3 regions of the Promicromonospora alba genome follow, and region 3 is predicted to be linked to each of the others. Evidence: predicted binding sites of a transcription regulator. Region 3 holds the regulator's gene; each other region holds the start of a gene.
The links. The regulator LexA, encoded in region 3, represses DNA repair genes until DNA is damaged. The targets are predictions, from matches to a motif close to TCGAACANNTGTTCGA.
Positions count from the first base shown of each region.

Region 1 (4,999 bases), on a different contig from region 3:
AGAAGCCCGGCGGCACCTTCCCGCCGCCGTCGCCGGTGAACACGACGTCCTCGGCGAGCAGCGCCAGGAACGGGTCCACCGCACCCTCCTCGCACGCGGCCAGGAACCGCGTGACGAGCTCCTCCGCGCGTACCCGGTCGGCTCGACCTGGTCCTGAGCGGGTGGGTGCTGAGCGGGCGGGTCCTGAGCGGGCGGGTGCTGAACGCGCGGCGTCGTCGCGCTCCCGCGCGATCCGCCGTCGGGCGCGAGACGCCAGCTGACGCGCGGACACCTCGCTCGTGCCGATGACGCCCGCCGCCTCCGTGTGGGAGTAGCCCAGCACGTCGTGCAGCAGGAAGGCCGCGCGCTCCGTAGGGGTAAGCCGCTCCAGCAGCACCAGGAACGCCGTCGAGAGGTCGTCGGCCAGCTCGGCGTGCGCTGCGGCGTCCGGCGGCGCGGACGCCATGGCGACCGGCAGGTTCGCCTGCACAGGCCCCACCAGAGGTTCCGGCAGCCACTCGCCCACATAGGACTCGCGCCGCACCCGGGCCGAACGGAGCACGTCGATGGCGATCCGCGTCGTCACCGTGGTCACGAACGCGTCCGGGTTACGCACCCCTTCGGTCTGCGACAGGCGCAGCAACGCCTCCTGGACGACGTCCTCCGCCTCGGCCACGCTGCCGAGCATCCGGTACGCCACGCTGAACGCCAGGGGGCGCAACCGGTCCAGGGCGGCGCCGTCGAGCCGCGTACCGGGCGGCTGGGGCGCGTCCTGTGTGTGGCTGTCCTGGCTGTCCTGTGTGTGGCCGTCCTGGGAGGTCTCCGGGTCCGTCATGAGCACATGCTCTCGCGTCATACCCCCTCTGACGAGGGACGGGTGCCAGATGTGACAGCGCCGGCGCACGGTGTCTCTCGGGGCCTGACCGGGCCTCACGGACTGATCGCGCGCCGCGCAGTATGCGCTAGGCCCGCACTCACCGAGCCCCCTACTCTGCGGCCGTGAGAACAACCGCGCTCCTCGTCCGCCTTCTCCTCGAGCTCGCCCTCTTCGCCGGCGCCGCCTACGCGGGCTGGACCCTGTCCGACGGCGGATGGCGGATCCTCTTCGTCATCCTCGCCCCGGCCACCGTCATCGCGATCTGGGGGACATTCCTCTCGCCCAAGGCCCGCGTCACCATCCCGCCGTCGGCCCGCATCACCCTCGAAGCACTCCTCTTCGGCGGCATCGGCTACCTGCTCTGGCAGGCAGGGGTACCGACGATCGGGACGGCGCTCGCGGTCGTATGGGTGCTCCACCGCGTGGTGCTGGCGCTGACCGCGGGCACGCCGAGCATCCTGGAGACGGGCGGGACGCCGCGCTGATCGGCTGGGTGACTGGCTGGGTGACTGGCATGGTGACTGGCGGGGTGCGAGGCGCTCCGTCGGTCACGCGGCAGGATCGATCGTCAGCGCCTGTGCATCGCGTCTATCTCGTCGCGGCGGAACAGGATCAGCCGGTCCAGGACGTCGTCCGGCAACGGGCGGTCGGACGTGAAGCGGATGGTCCCCTTCGACGTCGAGAAGCCGGTGAGGTCAGTCTCGAGCGCCTCGAGCGCCTCGATCGCGGGAGGGCTGAACGGGTACAGCCCGATGTGCTTCGCCGTGGCCCGGGCCGACACGAGCGGGCTGCCCCGATAGCGCAGCGCGGCCATGCCGTAGCTCACGCCTTCCTCGGCGTCGGGCACGAGCTCCAGCGCCCTCGCCCGCACACGCTCGACGGCATCCCGGACAGAGCCGTCGAGGCTCGCGATGTAGTCGGTGAACTCGTCCATGAGCACAGCCTCGCCCGAAGGACAGCGGGGCGCGCGGGCACTTTTGAGTGGGTGTCTGCGGGGCCTCCGGTAGGGCGGTCGGGGTGCGCGGTGGCCTTTCAAAGAGTTATCCACAGATTTCGAATCCGGCAAGCAGATCGCACGCGTGTTCGAGAGAATAGATACAGCAAGGGAGTGAGAACTAGAGGCGAGCAATCGAGGTAGGCGGGGGTGGGCAGGGTGGATCGGACGACGAACGGTGGTTCCGCTGCTGGTCTGCCTGCTGCGGCGTCGATCGAGGATGTGCTGGCCCGGATCGAGGCGGCGACCGCGGAGCTGACTGCTCTGACCGACCCCGAGACGTTGACCGGTTGGGATGCGCCGACGGTCACTCGCCTGGCTGATGCGCACACCCGGATCCGCCGGGTGACCGGTCGCCTGGACGGGGTGCGGTACACCCTGCTGCCCCGGATCGAGAACGAGGGGTCCTGGCGCTCCGGTGGAACGGCCCGGGCGTTCACGACCTGGCTGCGCCTACGCGAAGGCATCTCCGCCTCGACGGCGGGTAAGGACATGACCATCGCCCGCCGTCTGGCGACCGCGCTGCCCGTGACGCGGGAGCGGCTGGTCGCGGGAACCCTGGGTGTCGACCACGCGAGGGTGATGACGGAGGTCGCGCCCACCAGCGAGACCCGTACCGACGCACTGGCCTGGCTGATCGACGCCCGCACCGGGCACACCACCACGCCGGAACAGTTCGTCCAGTCGGTGCCGGTCGACTTCCCCGACCCGGTGGACGACCCCGACGGGACCCGGACCCGTGAGCTGGTCACGCAGGTCCTGGAGGGTGCGATCACGGAGGGGACCCTGGTCACCGGTGAAGCCCTGGTGCTGCGTGAGGCTGGTGTGTTGAACGCGGATCAGTTCCGGAAGGTGGCGCGCCGGTTCGCGACTGTGACCGATCCCGATACCGACGATGTGGACGATGACAAGGCCGCGCAGGGTGAGTTCTTCGATCTGGCCAAGACGTTCGGCGGGTATCACGTGGCCGGGTTCCTCACCGACGAGCACGGCCTGCAGCTGACGACCGCGATCAACGCGGTCCTGGGCGCCCCGGCGGCGGAGGACACCCGCACGACGACCCAGCGTCGGGCGCAGGGTCTGGCGGATGTGGCGCGGGTGGTGCTGGACACCAACCAGGCCTCCCCGGGCGCTGCGATCGCGCCGCACCTGAACGTCACGGTGTCCTGGGACGAGTTCGTCACCCAGGTCACGAGGACCCGGGACGGCCTCTGCCTGACCTGCGGGCAGACCACACCAGGGCGCGGCACCCGCTTCGGCGTGGGGCCGAGCATCCCCAGCACCACCACCAGCACCACTGGCACCGGCTGTGGCGCTGGCGCTGGCACCAGCACCAGCACCAGCACCACCAGCACGGGTGCGGGTGCGGACGCGGATGCGGATGCGGATGTCGGTGCAGGTGCAGGTGCAGGTGCAGGCGCGTTGCACACCGGCCCAACGGCCGAAAGCCCGACCGGAAGCCCGAACGGAAGTCCGACCGCAGGTCCGGGTACCTGGAGTGCAACGGATACGGCACTGTCCGGGTTCTTGTCCTCCGGTGGTCCGGTGTTCACCGAGACCGGCGGTCGTGCCCCACGCGCGCTGGTGCGCCGCCTGGCGTGCCACAGCGCGGTCACCCGGATCGTGTTCGGACCCGACGGCGCCGTCCTGGACGTCGGACGTGCGCAGCGCACGGTGTCGGGGCAGATGCGCCGCGCCGTCATCGCGAGAGACCAGCACTGTGTCTATCCGGGGTGTGATCAACCGCCGTCACGGTGCGAGGTCCATCACGCCCTGACCCACTGGGCCGACGGCGGAGACACCTCGGTGACGAACAGTGCGTTGTTGTGCTGGTTCCATCACCAGCTGGTGGATGCCAAGGGCATCACCATGCACTGGACCGGCAAGCCCGCCGACACCACGGCCGGTGCCCTCCTCGAGACCGGGTGGGCGTTCACGGACGCCCGTGGGCACCGCATCCGCCTCCCTGAAGCCATCGAAGCCACACCCCCGCCCACCACCGAAGTCGCCTGAGCGGCCGGTCGGACCCGGCAACCCGCCGAAGCCGCCGGACCGGTCAGGCCAGCGCGCCAGCAGGCCTGGCGCGCCCTAGCGAGACCGCCGAACCCCACCAAGCTCACCGAACCAGCGACCCCATCGACCCCACCGAAAACCCCTCGGCAACGAGCGGCATCCACTCACCGGATCCGCCGCCGTCGGCGTGGCTCAGGCAGCCTGACCTCCAACTCGTCAGGCCGCCTTGCTCCGTTCATTGCCTGTCATTGCCTGACGAGTCGTGTCCGGCCTGCCAGGAGCACGGTCATCATCGCGAGCAGGCCGGTGAGCCCGAGCACCGCTGCGTAGGCGGGCAGCCCCACGATGTCATGCAGGGTCCACAGGAGCGCTCCGGTCGCGGTGGACGCGACGGCGGCGGCGACGGCGTCAGCCACCTGGAGAGCCGACGAGGCCGAGCCCTGCTCATGCGGCGCCGCCAGCTCGAGCGTCAGGACCGACAGCGTGGGGTAGACCAGGCCCATCCCACTGCCGGACAGCACCCAGAACGCCATCCCGACCCCGGCCGGCACGGCGGGGAGCACGAGGACGGCCGCGCCGACCATCCCGAGGGCGAGCAGGCCGCCGCCCAGCCGCACGTAGCCGGCGTGGCTGAGGTGCAGCAGGTTGCGGCCACGCACCCAGGACGCCCCGGACCAGCCGAGCGCTCCCACCGTCAGGATGAGGCCGGCACCGCCAGGGCTCAGGTGGCGCTCGTGCACCAGGAGCAGGGGCAGCAGCACCTCCGCGCCGACGAACGCCGCCGACACCAGGGCCCGCACCGACACGACGGCCGGCAGCCCGCGTCCGGCCCGCAGCACGGCCAGGATGAGGCGCAGCGCGTGCAGCGGGGGAGCACCCGGTTGATCGACGGCGGCCGCGCCGCCCCGGTCGCCGTTCGTGCTGGACCCCTTCGGGGTCGGGCCGACTGGAGCCAAGTCCTCCGAGGCCGCACCGTTCGAGGCAGTGTCATCGGAGATGACGACGCTGTTCGCGGCCGCACCGTTCGACACCGCACCGTTCGACACCGCACCATCCGACACCGAGCCGCCCGCGGGATCCGGCCGATCGCCTCGGGCGGCCGTGAGGCCGGGCCGCATCAGGAGCGCCGCCGGCAC
Region 1 covers NZ_JBHSFI010000001.1:244,390-249,388, reverse strand. Annotated here, with positions in the region: gene ACFO6V_RS01220 (sigma-70 family RNA polymerase sigma factor) at 1-814, opposite strand, end outside; gene ACFO6V_RS01215 (YrdB family protein) at 979-1,341, shown strand; gene ACFO6V_RS01210 (iron chaperone) at 1,425-1,790, opposite strand; gene ACFO6V_RS01205 (HNH endonuclease signature motif containing protein) at 2,010-3,863, shown strand; gene ACFO6V_RS01200 (MFS transporter) at 4,109-4,999, opposite strand, start outside.
Region 1: ACFO6V_RS01205 (HNH endonuclease signature motif containing protein) is a predicted target of LexA. The motif match lies at 1,928-1,943, and genes of this name have one in related genera.

Region 2 (4,999 bases), on a different contig from region 3:
GCCTCGAGCCGTAGCGTCACGGTTGCCCCGCCTCGCGCCCTCGCGCGGTTCCAGATCTCCACGGGCTTCGGCCTCGCCGTCTCCCCCGCCGTCATCACGGCGCTCGCTCCCCTCGGCCCGGTCGCCCTCTGGGGCAGCCTCGCTGCCGCGTCGCTCCTGGCTGCCTCCGCGGTCGCCACTGAGAGGGACCGCGGGAAGGAGCACAGGAGCGTTCACGGTTCAAGGTGCGGTGCGCGGGTCGCCGCCGGGGGCCAGTAGCGACGGAGCGCTCGTCCAGCGGTGCGGAGCCGCCGTCATCGATGCTCACTATGTGCTCTTCGCGGCACTTCCGGAGCGCTCAAAACTGCCGAAAAGCGTTGATATCTAGCCGATCACCAGTTCTGTACGCACCCGCTTCAGGAAAGCGGGTGCGTACAGTGTGGGACCGGGAGTCGTAGTAGTATCACAGGACTACTCGTACTACTACGAGCACGGAGCGTGCGCGCAAAACTGTGGGCCGGAATGACTGATGGATCGGGGAACAACGTGCGGGACAAGGAACGCGTCTTCCAGGCTGCCGAGGCGCTGACAGCGGAGGGTGCTGCTGTCACGGTGACGAACGTGCGCGAGCGCGCCGGCTGCTCCAATGCGGCGGCCACGAAGTATCTGCGGGAGTGGCGAGACGGCAAGGCTGCGGAGGACGAAGCGCGGCAGGCCCTCCCCGAGCTGCCGGTGGCGGTCACCGCGCTGGTGGAGCGCGGCCTCGATGCGCTGTGGGGCGCCGCGATCGAGGTGGCGCGGTCCGAGCACGAGGCCACGGCCGCCGCGCAGGACGAGGCGCTGACCGCCGTCGTCGGTGAGGCGGACGCTCTGGCCGCGCGCGTGGACGAGGCGGACGCGGAGCTCGCGCAGTTCCGTGCGGTCCTGGAGTCGGCGCGCGAGCAGGCGCGCTCCGCCGAGGAGGATCGTGCCGCGGTGGAGAAGGAGCGGGCAGATGCCGTGGCGGCGTCGGCCCGGCTGGAGGGCGACCTGGCCGCCGTGCGACAGGCGCTCGACGCCGCACGGGACGAGCTCGCCCGGGAGCGGGCCGCTACGGCCGCTGCCGAACGCGCGCGGTCCGACGCCGAGGCGGCCCGTGCGCAGGCGGAGGGTGCCGCCGTCGGGCTGCGGGAGTCGCTGGCCGATGTGCGCGGGGCGCTCGAGGCAGCCCGGACCGACGCCGCCCAGGCGCACCGGGACCAGGCGGCGGCCGAGACGGCCCGCGCCGGCGCAGAGGCGTCGGTCGCCCGGCTGGAGGGCGAGCTGTCCGCATCGCGTGACGCTCTGGCGTCGGCACGGGAACTGGCGGCGGAGGCGGAGCAGGCCCGCATGGCGGCGATCGCGGCGCGGGCTCAGGCGGAGGGTACGGCGGCCGGGCTGCGGGAGGCGCTGGAGGCGGCGACGGCGTCCGCGGCTGTCCCGTCCTGTTCCGGCTGAGAGGTCGGGCGGCTGATCGGTGCGTAGCGAGGCCGGCCCCCGGACGTCGTGCGTTGACACGGCGTCCGGCGGCCCCGGCCTGGGCTCTGGAGGGTCGCGTCAGATCACCCTCGCCCAGCGGTGAGTCCCGCGCGTCGGCGGGCACGAGTGTCAGTGGGTGGTGCTCTGATGGCCTGATGAACCTTCGCGGATTTGCCACCATCAACTACTGGGCCGACGACGTCACCGCAGCCGCCGCCTGGTACACCGAGCTGCTCGGGGTGGAGCCGTACTTCCAGCGCCCCGGCCCCGACGGGGCACTCGCCTACGCCGAGTTCCGGATCGGCGACAACGAGGCAGAGCTCGGCCTCGTCAGCCGGGCCTTCGCGCCGCCAGGCCTGCCCTCCGCGCCGGGCGGCGCGCTCATGTACTGGCACGTCGACGATCTGGAGGCCATGGTGGCGCGCCTGCTGGAGCTGGGCGCGACCGAGTTCCAGCCGATCACCCCGCGAGGCGACATCGGCTTCGTCACCGCGTCCGTGGTGGACCCGTTCGGGAACATCCTCGGGGTCATGTACAACCCGCACTACGTGGAGCAGCACCCGTTCTCCAGCTGACGGCTCGCACCCTCTGAGGCGACCAAAAAGGTCATCCACAGATTTCAAACAGCGTGCGCCATGCGTACGCATGTTCGATAGAATCGAGAGGTGAGGTACCCGCACCGGGAACCGCAAGAGACCAGGACGGGGGCGGAGCACCATGGCATCCACGACCCCGCCTCCGTCCGGCCAGGAGCCCGCGGCCCGCACCTTCGAAGAGACGCTGACCGACCTGGAGTCCCTGACCGACGAACTCGTCGTGTCAGCCGGTCCGGACGCGGTGGCGGGTGTCGGCGGGCACGCTGCGACAAGTGGCGTCGCTGTCTCCCGTCTTGCGTCCGCCGCACCCCGCCTCCGCGCACTCGGTACGCGGCTGGACACCCTCCGGCTCACCTGGCTGCCCGTCATCGAGGCGGAGCTTCCGTGGCAGACGACAGGCGCACGAAACTTCTCGGCCTGGCTGGCGCGGACGGAGAACGTCAGCACGACGACCGCAAAGCGTGAGACCCGGACCGGCCGAGCGCTGCGCGACCACCTGCCGGCCACTCGCACCACGGCGCTCGCGGGCGACATCGGCGCCGACCACGTGCGCGCACTGGTGGACGTGGCACCGACCAGCGACGCCCGCAAGGCCGCGCTCGCCGCACCGATCGAGCCGGACGATCTGCCGCCCGGCGTGGTGCCGACCGTGGTTCCCGGCCCGCCGGCCGGTGATGTTCCCGATGCGCCCACCGGCAACGAAGCGACCATCGAACCAGCGGACCAGGATTCGGAGGGAACGGACTCCGCAGGGCCGGGAGGCGACGGATCGGCCGAGGACGACATCCCTGCGCCCCCGCCGATCACCGGCGAGGAATATCTGACCGGCCTGGCGGGCGCTTGTGACCCGTCGCGGTTCCGCCAGGTGCTGAGGCGGTTCGGGCAGGTCGTCGACCCGGACGCGGACGACCGCGGATACCGGAAAGCTGCCGAGCGGGAGCACCTGGAGGTCTCCCCGACCTTCGGCGGCTGGCACGTCAACGGGTTCTTGACGGACGAGCACGGCCAGCTGCTGGCGACGGTGCTCGGTTCGATGATGGGCGCTCCGACACCGGGCGACGACCGCACGCCGACGCAACGCCGTGCGCAGGCCCTGGCCGACGTCGCCCGGGACGTGCTGGACAACGGTCGCGTCGGCACGGGTGCCGCGGTGCGGCCGCACGTCCACGTCACGGTCTCACTGACGGAGCTGATCCGGTACACGGACCGGGCTGCCGCGCACGCGGGAGCTGCCGCACAGACCGGCACCGGCGGGCTCCGGCCCGCGGACCTGACGTCCTTGACGGCCCAGCCCGCGACGTTCACCGGCGCGTCGGCGACGGGCAGCGTCATCCCGCGCGATCTGCTGCGCCGGCTGACGTGCGATGCGGAGATCACGCGGGTCGTGTTCGGCGCGGACGGGACGGCTATCGACGTCGGTCGTGCGCAGCGCACGGTGACGGGCCAGATGCGCAAGGCGGTGATCGCGAGAGACCAGCATTGTGTCTACCCTGGGTGTGATCAGCCTCCGAGCCGGTGCGAGGTGCACCACGCACTACGGCACTGGGCCGACGGCGGGGAGACGTCCGTCGCGAACTCGGCGCTGTTGTGCTGGCATCACCACACACTGGTGGACACCACCGGGATCACGATGGCCTGGGAGGCCGGCGCGAACCCGGACCAACCGGGCCGATGGACGTTCATCAACCGGCACGGTCGTCGGATCGAGCTGCGCAGCCTGTGGCCCGGGGCTGCGTGAACCAGACCGGCCGGACTTCCTCTGGGCCGCTTCCTCTGGGCCGGAGCGGATGCGGGCCCGACGCGTGTCCTGTGCTTGGCGCTCCAGGCCCGGTCGGCGCTAGGACGCGATCAGTCGCACGATGCTGCCAATCTCCAGGGCCGCCCAGAGCGCTCCGTCCGGTCCGACGGTGATGCCGTGCGGCTCGGACGATGGCGTCGGCAGGTCATAGATGGTTACGTCGTAGCTGGTCGCGTCGTGATCGGCCATCCCGTGGCCGGTCGCGTCGTGGCCGCCAGCATCGTCCGCCGCATCCTCCGGCACGATGATGTGACCGATCCGGTTGGCGCCCCATTCCGTGAACCAGCAGTCACCGGTGCCGGCGGCGACGATGGCGTGCGGCTTGGCCGCGCGGTCGGGCAGCGGGAACTCCTGGATCGCGCCGTCGGTGGTGATGCGGCCGATCTGTCCCGCCATGATCTCGACGAACCACAGGGCCGCCCCGTCGCTGGTGATCCCTACCGGCGCCGCGCCAGGTGTGGGCAGCGGGTGGACGGTGACGTCTCCCTGCACGGTGATCCGGCCTATCGCGTTCGCCTGGTTGAGGGTGAACCAGAGGGCACCGTCGGGTCCGGTGGTGATCGCCGAGGGCATGCCGCCCGTCACCGGCAGGTCGAACTCCGTGACCCGGCCTTCGACGTCGATGCGGCCGACCTTGTCGGTATTCATCTCGGTGAACCACAGTGCGCCATCCGGTCCGGCGGTGATGCCGTACGGGCCGCTGTCCGGCGTCGGCACGGGGTAGGAACGCACGACGCCCTCGGAGGAGATGCGGCCTATCCGGTGGTCCTTGGTCCGGGTGAACCAGAGGGCGCCGTCGGGACCGGGAGTGATGACCGTGGGCTGGCACTCGGCCGAGTCCAGGGGGTACTCCGTGACCTCGCCGTCCGTGGTGAGGCGCGCGACGCGACCGCTCTGCGCGAGGGTGAGCCACAGGGCGCCGTCGGGTCCGGCCGCTATGCCGTACGGGCCGTCCTTGGCATCCGCGACGGGGATCTCCGTGATGATCGGGGCATGGGAGTGGCGCACAGCAGCTCCTTGCTCGACAGCTGGTTCGACGGCTGGTTCGACAGCTGGTTCGACGATTGCCTCGCCGAGGGCGCCTGCCCTTGGCGGTCACCGCAGCCTGCCTGCGCCCGGGCGCGGGTGC
Region 2 covers NZ_JBHSFI010000001.1:144,128-149,126, reverse strand. Annotated here, with positions in the region: gene ACFO6V_RS00705 (helix-turn-helix domain-containing protein) at 1-20, opposite strand, end outside; gene ACFO6V_RS00700 (DNA-binding protein) at 502-1,455, shown strand; gene ACFO6V_RS00695 (VOC family protein) at 1,632-2,051, shown strand; gene ACFO6V_RS00690 (HNH endonuclease signature motif containing protein) at 2,194-3,810, shown strand; gene ACFO6V_RS00685 (Vgb family protein) at 3,910-4,878, opposite strand; gene ACFO6V_RS00680 (S9 family peptidase) at 4,959-4,999, shown strand, end outside.
Region 2: ACFO6V_RS00690 (HNH endonuclease signature motif containing protein) is a predicted target of LexA. The motif match lies at 2,114-2,129, and genes of this name have one in related genera.

Region 3 (4,999 bases):
TAGGCACTATCGGTCATTCCCGAGCGTTCAAACCGTGTCACGAACTGTGTCATCGCGGGTCATCTATCCCTTTGCTAGGCGCCTCGCGAGACAACAAAAGCCGCCGACCAGGTCAGATACCTGGTCGACGGCCTCGGCCGAACAGTCTCAGCCGGACTTGCGGCGGAACATCTTCTGGACTGGGCCGGTCGTCTCCGAGCCGTGCACCGCACCAGTGTTCACATCGCCCGCGGAGGTCCGGCTCCGAGCCGCATTCTTGCGGTCCAGAGCTTCCTTGAACTTCGCCTTCGCGTCCGTGCTCGGCGCTGTCGCGACCTTGGGCTCTTCAGCACCCTTGGTCTCGGCTGCCTCGGCATTGGGCTTCTCGTCCGTCACACCGATCACCTCCTCTTGTTCCGGGGGTCCCTCGATCGGGTCCGTCGTCGGCCCCAGCCTGCACCACGGCACAGCCAGGTGCCAACATTTTTGGATTCCACCCAGGCTACGGCCGACGACGACGCGCCCGGCCGCGCAGACTCCCTATGCCTGAGCGGCCGCCCGCTCGGCGCGCTCCGCACGGAGCGAGGTGATCGCGCTCTCGAAGTCCTCGAGCGAGTCGAACGCCTGGTAGACGCTCGCGAACCGGAGGTACGCCACCTCGTCGAGCTCGCGGAGCGGGCCGAGGATGGCGAGGCCCACCTCGTACGCGTCGATCTCCGCGCTGCCGTTGCTCCGCAGGGTCTCCTCGACCCGCTGGGCCAGGATCGCGAGGTCGTCGTCGCTCACCGGGCGCCCCTGGCACGCCTTGCGCACACCCGCGGCGACCTTGTCGCGGCTGAACGGCTCTGTGGCGCCGGAGCGCTTGACCACGGACAGGCTCGCGGTCTCCACGGTGGTGAACCGTCGGTTGCAGTTCGGGCACTGCCGTCGGCGCCGGATCGACAGGCCGTCGTCGGCAGTCCGCGAGTCCACCACGCGCGAGTCGGCGTGGCGACAGAACGGGCAGTGCATGCTCACTCCTGCGTGGTCGACCATCGACCGGAGGCCTCCGGTCGCGCCCCGACCGTAAGCGGGCAAACCACCCCCTTGCAACATAGCCGCAACATTCGTCGGCGAATCGAGGCCTTTCGTCACTCCTTGGGCAGGAGCAACAGCTCCCCGACGCGCAGCGTGCCGGTCGACATCTCGTTCAGGTCCTGCAGCCTGCCGACCGCGTGTCGCACGTCCTCGCCGGGTCTCGCGATCTCCTGGGCGAAGCCCCAGAGCGTCTCTCCCGGCTGCACGGCGTGCACCCGGACCTCGGTGGGTTCACCCGGGGAACTGGCGACCGCCGTCGCCCCCCACGTGATCATCGGAGCGAGCAGGAGCATGGCGAGCAGCACGAGGACCACCCGGCCGCGCCGCGTGAGCCGGAGGCCGGCCAGGCCGAGCCGGCCGGCGAGCGTGCGCCCTTCCACCGGGATGTACGCACGGACCGCAGCCGGTCGGGCCGCCGGCACGAACGCCCGGCCATACGACGGCGCATACGCCTGTTCATACGTCGGGGTGTACTGCCGCAGCGGGATCACGTCCCCCATGGCCCCTCCTCGAATGAGTGACTGAGCTTCTGTCGTTCATACAAGCGTTCGTCGAACGCCCGTACCATTGTGTAGCACGGGACACCGTCCATGTCGAGACACGCTCGAACATTCGTTTGAGCCGAGCGCGTTTGTGACCTAGAGTGGGTAGCGCACAGGAGAACATTTGTCGGAACGGGAGGGGCACGGGCATGACGGGACGGGACGGGACCAGCGACACGAGAGCCGTCGACACGGCAGCCTCCGGCGTCGCCACGCTGGACACGCCAGCCGACAAGGCGGTCGCTGACGTGCACACGATCTCGCCGACTGACCGCCTCACCGAACGGCAGCGCTTGGTGCTGGACACGATCCGGCAGTCGTTCGAGACGCGGGGCTACCCGCCGTCGATGCGCGAGATCGGCGAGGCCGTCGGGCTGGCCAGCCCGTCGAGCGTCAAGCACCAGCTCCAGATGCTCGAGAAGAAGGGCTTCCTGCGCCGCGACCCCAACCGGCCGCGCGCCATGGAGCTCGTGGAGCCGATGGCCGAGCAGGTCGACAAGCCGACGCGCGGCGAGATCCACTGGCCCGAGCCGCGCCGCAGCGGCCAGGTCCACTGGGGCGGCTCCGTGCCCGACGACGCCAGCACCCCCCCGCCGTCGTATGTGCCGCTCGTGGGCCGTATCGCTGCCGGTGGCCCCATCCTTGCCGAGCAGGTCGTCGAGGACGTGTTCCCGCTCCCCCGCCAGCTGGTGGGCGACGGCGAGCTGTTCCTCCTCAAGGTCGCCGGCGACTCGATGGTCGACGCCGCGATCTGCGACGGGGACTGGGTGGTCGTACGGCAGCAGAACGTCGCCGAGCAGGGCGAGATCGTCGCCGCCATGATCGACGGCGAGGCCACGGTCAAGACGTTCAAGCAGACCGACGGTCACGTGCTGCTGCTGCCGCAGAACCCGGCCTACGAGCCGATCCCCGGCGACGAGGCCCAGATCCTGGGCCGCGTGGTCGCGGTGCTGCGCAGCCTGTAACGAGGTTCGCGAAGTAGAGCGCCTGTCCGCCCTGCGCAACGCTCAGCGTGCGTAAGGCGGACAGGCGCTCTACTTCGCGGTCTCCTCAGAAGCCGAACTGCCTCTGCACGGCCCGCACGCTCTCCGCCGACGCACGAAGGCCGGCCAGCTCGTCGTAGGACATCGGCACCCGCATGTTGGCCGTGACACCCCGCCGGTCCACGAGCGACGGCACGGACAGGCACACGTCGCTGATGCCGTGGTAGTCGTCCAGCAGCGAGGACACCGGCATGATCCGGCCCTCGTCGTTGAGCACCGCCTCGATGATGCGGGTGGCGGCCAGGCCGACGGCGTAGTTGGTGGCCCCCTTGCCCGCGATGATCCGGTACGCGGAGTCGACCACCTCGTGGTGCACCTCCGTACGCACCGCCGCGTCGAGCGGCGGGTTACCGCCCAGCGGCTCCCAGTCGAGCAGCGGCACACCGCCGATCGACGCCGAGCTCCACAGCGCGATCTCCGAGTCGCCGTGCTCCCCGGCGATGTACGCGTGCACGTTCCCCACCGCCACGCCGCAGCGCTCGGCGAGCACCACGCGCAGCCGGGACGAGTCGAGCACCGTGCCGCTGCCGAACAGCCGCTCGCGCGGCAGGCCGGAGATCTTGAGCGCCGCGTAGGTCACGACGTCGACGGGGTTGGTCACCATGACGTACGTGGCGTCCGGCGCGACGTCGACCAGGCCGGGCAGGATCTTGCGCATCAGGCCGATCGTTCCCTCGGCGAGGTCGATCCGGGTCTGCCCGGGCTTCTGCTTCGCCCCTGCGGTCACGACCACGACGTCGGCGCCCGCGCACACTGCGACGTCGTCCGAGCCGATCACCTGCGCCTGGGGCGTGAACATGAGGCCGTGCTGGAGGTCGAGCACCTCGGCCTCGACCTTCGCCCGGTTCACGTCGTGCAGGGCGATGGTCCGCGCCGAGCCCCGCGCCAGTGCGGCGAAGGCCAGCGTGGAGCCGACCGCCCCGGCGCCCACGATCGCGAGCTTGGTGGTGCGGGCGCCGGAGGACGGCGCGGCCGGGATGTCCGAAAGGGCTGCCATGCCCCCAGGTTAGGTGTCGAGCCTCGCCAGCGCGGCACGGACCAGCGCCGAGTCGGTCGTCGGCCAGAACCCCGGCATCGAGCGGGTCAGGAACGACGCGTAGCGGGCCGTCGCGAGGCGGGGGTCGAGGACCGCCACCACTCCCCTGTCGTCCATGCTCCGCACGAGGCGCCCGGCGCCCTGCGCAAGCAGCAGCGCCGCGTGCTGCGCGGACACCGCCATGAACCCGTTACCGCCCGCCTGCTCCACCGCCTTGGCGCGTGCCGCCTTGACCGGGTCATCGGGGCGCGGGAACGGGATGCGGTCGATCAGCACGAGCTGGCACGACGGGCCCGGCACGTCCACGCCCTGCCACAGGGACAGCGTGCCGAACAGGCAGGCCTCCGGATCCTCGGCGAACTCGCGCACGAGGGTGGGCAGCTGGTCGTCGCCCTGCGCCAGGATCGGGAAGTCCAGCCGCTCCCGCATCGCCTCCGCCGCCGCGTTCGCCGCACGCCGGGACGAGAACAGGCCGAGCGTGCGGCCGCCCGCGGCGGTGATCAGCTCCGCGATCTCGTCGAGCTGCGCCTCCGTCGTCGGCTCGCGGCCCGGCGCCGGGAGGTGCCGGGCGATGTACAGGATGCCCTGGCGCGGGTAGTCGAACGGGCTGCCGGCGTCGAGGCCGTGCCACGGCGGGGCGTCCTCGCCCTTGAGGCCGAGCGTGCCGGCCACCGCGTCGAACGTGCCGCCCAGCGCCAGCGTGGCCGACGTGAAGACGCCTGTCGCCTCCCCCAGCAGGTGCATCCGGATCAGGCCGGCCACGTGCAGCGGCGCCGCATGCAGCCGCGTCACGTTGTCGGCGAACCCGCCCCAGCTGTTGTCCGGGCGCGAGCACCACAGCACGTCGGCGGTCGTGTCCTGGAACGACATGCGTTCCGCCGTCTCGAAGAGCTGCAGCATGGCGCCCTGCGCCATCTTCAGGCCGGGCTCGGGCTGGGCCGGAGCCTGTCCCTTGCCGCCGCCCGCCTCCGGCTTCAGCGTGCTCAGCACCTCGCGGGCCGCGTCGCGCACCGCGCCGACCGCCAGGCGCAGCTCGTCGGGCAGGCCGTTCGGGAACCGCTCGGCGGGGGCCGTGACCAGCAGCGTTCCCAGTGCCTGGGCGGCGGCGTCCAGCGAGTCGGTGTTGGTGCCCGCGTGCCGCCGCGCCAGGCGTGCGGCGTTCTCGACCGAGGCCATGGACAGGTCGACCGTCGCCGAGGACGTGACCCGGTCCGTGAGCTCGTGCGCCTCGTCCACCACCACGACGTCGTGCTCCGGGAGGATGCCCGGGCTGCCCGTGGCCGCGATGCCGAGCATCGCGTGGTTGGTCACCACGACGTCGG
Region 3 covers NZ_JBHSFI010000005.1:198,284-203,282, forward strand. Annotated here, with positions in the region: gene ACFO6V_RS15875 (DUF5302 domain-containing protein) at 148-375, opposite strand; gene nrdR (transcriptional regulator NrdR) at 520-990, opposite strand; gene ACFO6V_RS15885 (LysM peptidoglycan-binding domain-containing protein) at 1,110-1,556, opposite strand; gene lexA (transcriptional repressor LexA) at 1,748-2,563, shown strand; gene ACFO6V_RS15895 (L-lactate dehydrogenase) at 2,649-3,638, opposite strand; gene ACFO6V_RS15900 (ATP-dependent DNA helicase) at 3,648-4,999, opposite strand, start outside.